3 regions of the Serratia sp. NPDC078593 genome follow, and region 1 is predicted to be linked to each of the others. Evidence: predicted binding sites of a transcription regulator. Region 1 holds the regulator's gene; each other region holds the start of a gene.
What was found. The regulator Fur, encoded in region 1, represses iron uptake genes when iron is present. The targets are predictions, from matches to a motif close to ATAATAATGAGAACNACTATCAA.
Positions count from the first base shown of each region.

Region 1 (2,279 bases):
GCGCAGATGCACAAAGAGGCGGGTCAACCGCTGAAAACCTGGCATTTCGGTGGTGACGAAGCGAAGAATATCCGTTTGGGGGCAGGCTATACCGACGTTAAGAACCCAGAGCCGGGCAAAGGCATTCTCGATCAAAGTAAAGAAGATAAACCGTGGGCAAAATCGCAGGTTTGCCAAAACATCATTAAGGAAGGCAAGGTTGCCGATTTGGAACACTTGCCAAGCTACTTTGGTCAGGAAGTCAGCAAGCTGGTTAAAGCCCACGGCATTGACAGAATGCAGGCTTGGCAGGATGGTCTGAAAGATGCTGAGAGTGCCAAATCCTTTGCCACTTCGCGCGTCGGCGTCAACTTCTGGGATACCCTCTATTGGGGCGGTTTCGATTCGGTGAATGATTGGGCAAACAAGGGATATGAAGTCGTGGTTTCAAACCCGGACTACGTGTATTTAGATTTCCCGTATGAAGTGAATCCAAACGAGAGTGGCTACTACTGGGGGACTCGATTCAGCGATGAGCGTAAAATGTTCAGCTTCGCGCCGGATAACATGCCGCAAAACGCCGAAACGTCTGTCGATCGTGATGGTAACTATTTTACTGCCAAGAGCGATAAACCATGGCCGGGTGCGTATGGTGTTTCCATCCAGCTGTGGAGTGAGATCGTGCGTACCGATACACAAATGGAATACATGATCTTCCCGCGTACGTTGTCGGTAGCTGAACGCGCCTGGCACCGCGCCAGTTGGGAACAGGATTATAAGGCCGGTCGCGAGTATAAAGGTGGGGAAACTCAGCTTGTCGATACGAAAAAACTGGATCGGGATTGGCTGCATTTCGCCAACCTATTGGGGCAACGTGAGTTGGCCAAGTTGGATAAAGGCGGTGTGAGTTATCGTTTACCGGTGCCTGGCGCACGTATTGTAGATGGCACATTGGAGGCCAATATTGCCCTGCCTGGATTGGCTATCGAGTATTCCACCGACGGGGGGCAGCAGTGGTTGCGTTATGACAACAGTGCCAAGCCAGCCGTGGCCGGTGAAGTACACATTCGTGCGGTCAGCCCTGATGGCAAGCGATTCAGCCGGATAGAGTCAGTGAAGGCGTAAGTGAGTAACGCCTCACCAGCGTGTCGGCGGGTGGGGCGGAGTGTGGTGAGTGAGAGCAGTAAGGCCGTATGGGTCGAAGTGTCGCTGCAATTGTTATCTTTTGACATGATTTCCCCCGGCGCGTCCGGGGATTTTTTTACCCAAAAAAAGACATAAAAAAACCGCCGTTGGGCGGTTCCTTGCGATAGATAAATTAGCGTTATTTTATGTTGTGCAGCGTGTCGTCTTCACGGCAATCCCCAATAGCGCAGTGGCCGTAGAGGTATAGGCTATGGTTGGTGAGTTTGATGCCGTGTTGCTTGGCAATGTCTCGCTGACGCGCTTCGATTGACTCATCACTAAATTCGATAACTTTGCCACAATCCAGGCAAATCAGGTGATCGTGGTGATGCTGTTGTGTCAGTTCGAAGACGGATTTTCCACCTTCAAAGTTATGGCGTGTCACAATTCCTGCGTCGTCGAATTGGTTCAGTACGCGATAAACTGTCGCAAGACCAATTTCTTCACCCATATCTATCAGTTTTTTATACAAATCTTCCGCGCTGACGTGATGGCAAGTCGGATCTTGCAGTACTTCCAGGATTTTGAGTCGCGGAAGCGTGACTTTTAAGCCGGCCTTCTTTAACGCGGTGTTGTTGTCAGTCATGCGGATTCAGTCCTGTTACTATGCTAATCAAGTTGAGGCATTTTTGCCTATGGCATCGGTCGGCACAAAGAATTAATTGCGTCTCATTATAGAACCGGTTGAGCTAAATAGAAACCGCCGGTTGTTAACAAAGATATATTCACACCGTTACATGTCACACATGCAACATCTTGATGGGCGGGATAAACCGTAACGCTAGTCTACCTTGATGAGGGAAGAAGTTACAATTTTGTAGCTTCTATTGCTTCAGTTTGCGATGCCGATAACGGCCCTGCGCTCGTGATGCGTTTGCAGGGCCTGGATAAAACCGTTTTGGTTACAAAGCGGTTTAGCCGATGATATCAGCCAGGCTCAGTTCTTCACTAATCTGTTTGACCCAAGCGCTTACGCGTTCGTCGGTCAATTCTGGCTGACGATCTTCGTCAATGGCTAAACCGATAAAGTGGTTATCGTCTGCCAAACCTTTCGAGGCTTCAAAGTGATAGCCTTTAGTTGGCCAGTGGCCAACGATCGCGGCACCGCGCGGCTC
Region 1 is NZ_JBNNGK010000002.1:156,077-158,355, forward strand. Features, by position in the region: gene ACQKDS_RS02780 (beta-N-acetylhexosaminidase) at 1-1,104, shown strand, start outside; gene fur (ferric iron uptake transcriptional regulator) at 1,304-1,750, opposite strand; gene fldA (flavodoxin FldA) at 2,079-2,279, opposite strand, start outside.

Region 2 (2,279 bases), on a different contig from region 1:
TTTTCATCCCATAGGTTATTACGGAAGCGTTGATAATCCAGCCCAAGCATGAATTTATGCTCCAGCATGCCAGTGACAAATTCGGCCTCCAACTGAGTATCAACCGCATAGGCATCCAACGAGGTACTGGAACCACTGTAATAACGGTGCAACATGTTGCGATTGTCCCGCCAGCCGATCTGATAAACTTGTTCCAATTCCACATTGGAATGGGTGTAACTGCCGTTTTGACGGAAAGTCCAGACATCATTGAAACTGTGCGAAAATGCATAGCTATATATCTGTTCCCAACGCTTGAAAACGTTATGGCCACTGTCCCCATCAAAAAATCCATGCCCAAGTTTATCGCCCTGAGTGGAATACAGGCTGCCGTCGGCAGGCACCGCGCTGTGATACCCACCTGAAGGATCTTTTTGCAAATAGGCTTTCATTAACAACGAGGTATTCTCGCTCGGTTGCCACAATAACGACGGCGAAATAGCATAACGTTCCTCACGTTGGTGAGCATACTGAGTGTCACTGCTACGAGTCATCCCCGTCAAGCGATAAGCCCACTGTTCGGATAACGGTCCGGTAACGTCAAAAGCGCCACCCCGAGTATTATGATTGCCGCCCATCATATTAATGTGCCCTTCATAGGCGAATCTCGGTTGTTTGCTGGTTAGCGCCACTAGACCTCCGGGGATGCTTTGGCCGTACATCACTGACGCGGGCCCCTTGATAACGTCAATACGTTCCAAAAACCAAGGATCCACCTGTAACGCATTGTAGCTACCGCTGTCACTTAACAAACGCAGGCCATCAAGAAAGGTGTTATTCACATCACCGCCGTGGAAACCACGTAACGCAATAGTATCGTAACGCGTAGCGCCTCCAGCAAAATTAGTAAAGACGCCAGGTGTATATTTGAGCGCATCGTTAACGGTGAGCGCATTTTGGTCGGTCATTTGCTGGCGTGTAATAACCGAGACGGATTGCCCGGTTAATATCAGCGGCGTATCAGTTTTAGTGGCTCCCTGGCTGGTTGTCGCCGTGTAGCCCTGCGTGGCGGAATTCGCCGTATCGGCCGGTTTTGCTGTGACCACTACGGTCTCTTCCGCTACCGAGCTCAACGGCAAAAACAGCGCGAAAACACAAAAAATAGATGAATGCTTGGCAGGAGAAATCCGGTACATAGCTGTAATCCCTATAGAGGCTATTAAAAGCACACCGCAAAGAAGCTGAGGCAGCATCGCTGGCTGCCCTATCACAGAGGTTATTGGTGCACGGTGTGGATAAAATAGATTAATGATAAAGCAAATAACAATGATAATTATTATCTTTATCATACAAGGGGGTTTTTACGATAAAAAGCCAATAATTTATTGATTTATTTCATATTTATCCGATTACCTTCGCATAATGACAGCCGCGCCATCACGCTCTTAGCGCGTGAAAATGCCCTATAGCGAGGAGGATAAGCACAGCTTAACGGTTTAACTGACCAAGACAGTACGCTATCTGATACCCGCGCAACGGCGAAGGGGTATCGCCCCGGCAAACGGCAGTGCGCCATTCAGGATAATCAGCGTGCGCGGAAATAGGCTACCAAACGCAAAATTATCCACATACAGCCCAACAATAGACCGTTTAACAGGCACCATATGATCAATAGATAGATAAATGGCTGATAGGCGGGAATACCGCGATCGGCAGAAAAGGGGTTGTAATGCCAAAATCTAATAATAGTGAACGGGTTGAGATTAAGTTCGACAAAAAAATAGGCTGTTAGGGCCGATGGCAAAACAAAATAGAGCCACAACATAAAGACCATGATTATCGTTGTGCTAAGGCTATTTTTAAAATTTTTCATAAGAGGACGTGACCAATATAAGCAAACGTTTTCCAACGGAAGCATCGCAGTGAAAATAACCATCCGCAGTAAAAATAGTAAAGTTCCCTAGTTAGATAACAATAATTCCACAGGGATGTTTAGTTTTCATTTAATCATGTAGTGTTAAAAACAGAGCAGCTCAAGGAGACAACAATGCAACAGGATGATTATCCAACACCTGCCGACGTAAGAAAACTAAAAATAATCTATGGTTGGTACATTTATGTTATCTACGCCCTGCTGATATTTAATATCTACCTCACGGTCTACAATATCTGTGCCCGTCAACCGATTGATACGCCACTGTTCTCGGCAGCCCACAGTATGTTCATTGCTTTCCTGCTTTATCAGGTACTCAAAAAAAAGACACTCTTTGCATGGATAATGACGGCCTACTTTATCGGTA
Region 2 is NZ_JBNNGK010000008.1:41,898-44,176, reverse strand. Features, by position in the region: gene ACQKDS_RS10810 (TonB-dependent siderophore receptor) at 1-1,175, opposite strand, end outside; gene ACQKDS_RS10805 (hypothetical protein) at 2,027-2,279, shown strand, end outside.
Region 2: the regulator Fur is predicted to act here: its motif matches at 1,306-1,328, upstream of ACQKDS_RS10810 (TonB-dependent siderophore receptor).

Region 3 (2,279 bases), on a different contig from region 1:
TGTTACGCGGTATTTTTACGCTGCGTAAACACGAGGTGAGTTGGTATTATCAAGACGGCGCGTCGCGTTTCTTCCCGGATAAATGGGAGCGCGTATTGTCGATATTGTCAGAAGAAGAGCGCCAGGATGTGATTGCAGCCTATCGTGAACGACTGACCTCGCCCAATCGCGCGGTACAACTGGAGGCAGCCAAGCTGTGGAGCGTATGGGAAGGGGAAACGGTCACGTTATTGCCGAGTGAAGCCTCATCCTCGTTTGAAGAGGATGATTTTGCGCTGGCATTCGCCCGTATTGAAAACCACTATTTTACCCACTCCGGTTTTTTGGACAGCGACGATCAATTACTGCGCAATATACCTTTGATCCGTCATATTCCAGCAGTGATTATTCATGGGCGATATGATATGGCGTGCCAGGTACAAAATGCCTGGGATTTAGCAAAGGTCTGGCCTGAAGCCGAACTGCAGATTGTTGAAGGTGCGGGGCATTCGTTCGATGAACCCGGGATCTTGCATCAGTTGATGTTGGCGACCGATCGTTTTGCTAGTGAATAAGTCAACGTCATACAACAATGTAAACCACGGGGGCTCAAGAGGGCGCCCGTGGCAGCGATTCATTTCATTTTAGGCTCGTATGGCAGGCGAGAAAATTTATGCGATTCTACCCGATAGTGTGCCACGCGTTCGCGAAAGTAATCTTGCAAATGAGCGGGCTGCTCACGTTCCACCACTTCGGGGATCACCGGCATGTTGTATCTTTCTTTGAAAGCCACACCGGAGGCTGCTAGATCGACGTTAACCTTGTCCATTTCTTCTTTAGAAAGCGCTGCCAGATTGTATCCCATGTTTTATTCCTTACTGTTACCGCATCTACAAACAGCGCAAAAGGTAATGCACTCAGCCAAGCTTGGCAAGTCTCAATAGACTGCACTAATGCCCTTACTAAATGCTGGTGTTATTTTCTATTTTAGCTAAAGAAAACTATTTAGTATCTTAAATAAGAATGATTCTTTTTTAATTATTTTCCTGGATGGAAATAATTATCATAATTACTTGTTTTATTTTTTTGTGATTGCTTTTAACTTATTGATATAGATTAAAATAAAAATAAATTCATATATGTTGTAAATCAACTGTTTTTATTTTGTATGTGCCAAGGCATAATGCACAAAATTAAATTGTGACCTGCAAAATAAAAGGATATCCAATGCTGACGCAAGAAATGGCAAAACAGTTGAATGAACAACTTAATCTCGAGTTTTATTCCGCGAACCTTTATCTGCAGATGAGTGCATGGTGTAGCGACAAAGGTTTTGAGGGCGCGGCTGCATTTTTAAAGGAGCATTCTCAAGAAGAGATGCAGCATATGCAGCGTCTGTTTGATTATCTGAGCGACACGGGCTCACTGCCGTTGTTGGGTACGATTAGCGCGCCGCCCGTTGATTTTGAATCATTAGCTGATGTTTTCCAACAAACCTACGAACACGAACAATTGATCACCCGTCAGATCAACGAACTGGCGCATATGGCAATGACCACCCACGATTATTCTACCTTTAACTTCCTGCAATGGTACGTTGCAGAGCAGCATGAAGAAGAGAAACTGTTCAAATCTGTATTAGATAAACTAGCGCTAGTGGGTAACAGCGGCAATGCATTGTTCTTTATCGATAAAGATTTGAAGAAAATGGGCGCCGCGACCGAAGGCAACAACGGCCAAGTTTGATTGATACCGTAGCATTTGTAAGAACCGCGTATCTGCTTGCAGAACGCGGTTTTTTTATACCCTACCGTTAAGCGGGTTATGCAGCGATATGTGCTACCGGATCGCAAAATAGCAGTGTTCTACTCGACTTGCTAAGTCTCCATCGTTATGATTTCTATCGATACGCTACAGGGATGAGGCTATTTCTCTCCCTGATCACCCTCATCTTTTACATTAAGGGACTTCGCTGTGATCGGTAAAATTCGCTGTTCTTATCGCCTGCTTTCTGCGTTATTCGTGCTGTTCGTTGGATTGTCTTCGCAACAGGCATTAGCCCATGCTCATTTAAAAATGCAAACTCCGGCGGCGGACACTATCGTAAGCCCTGCGCCACAGGCGTTAACGCTGAGTTTTTCTGAAGGTATTGAACCCAACTTTAGCGGAGTGAAAATTACCGGGCCAGAAAATAGCGTAATAAAAACGGGTAAGTTGCAGATTGATGCCGCTAACAATACGCAGATCAACGTGCCTATCGAAGGCCAACTGGCTGCCGGGAAATATCAAGTGAGTTGGCA
Region 3 is NZ_JBNNGK010000003.1:297,146-299,424, forward strand. Features, by position in the region: gene pip (prolyl aminopeptidase) at 1-554, shown strand, start outside; gene ACQKDS_RS05510 (DNA polymerase III subunit theta) at 614-844, opposite strand; gene ftnA (non-heme ferritin) at 1,207-1,725, shown strand; gene yobA (CopC domain-containing protein YobA) at 1,954-2,279, shown strand, end outside.
Region 3: the regulator Fur is predicted to act here: its motif matches at 1,030-1,052, upstream of ftnA (non-heme ferritin).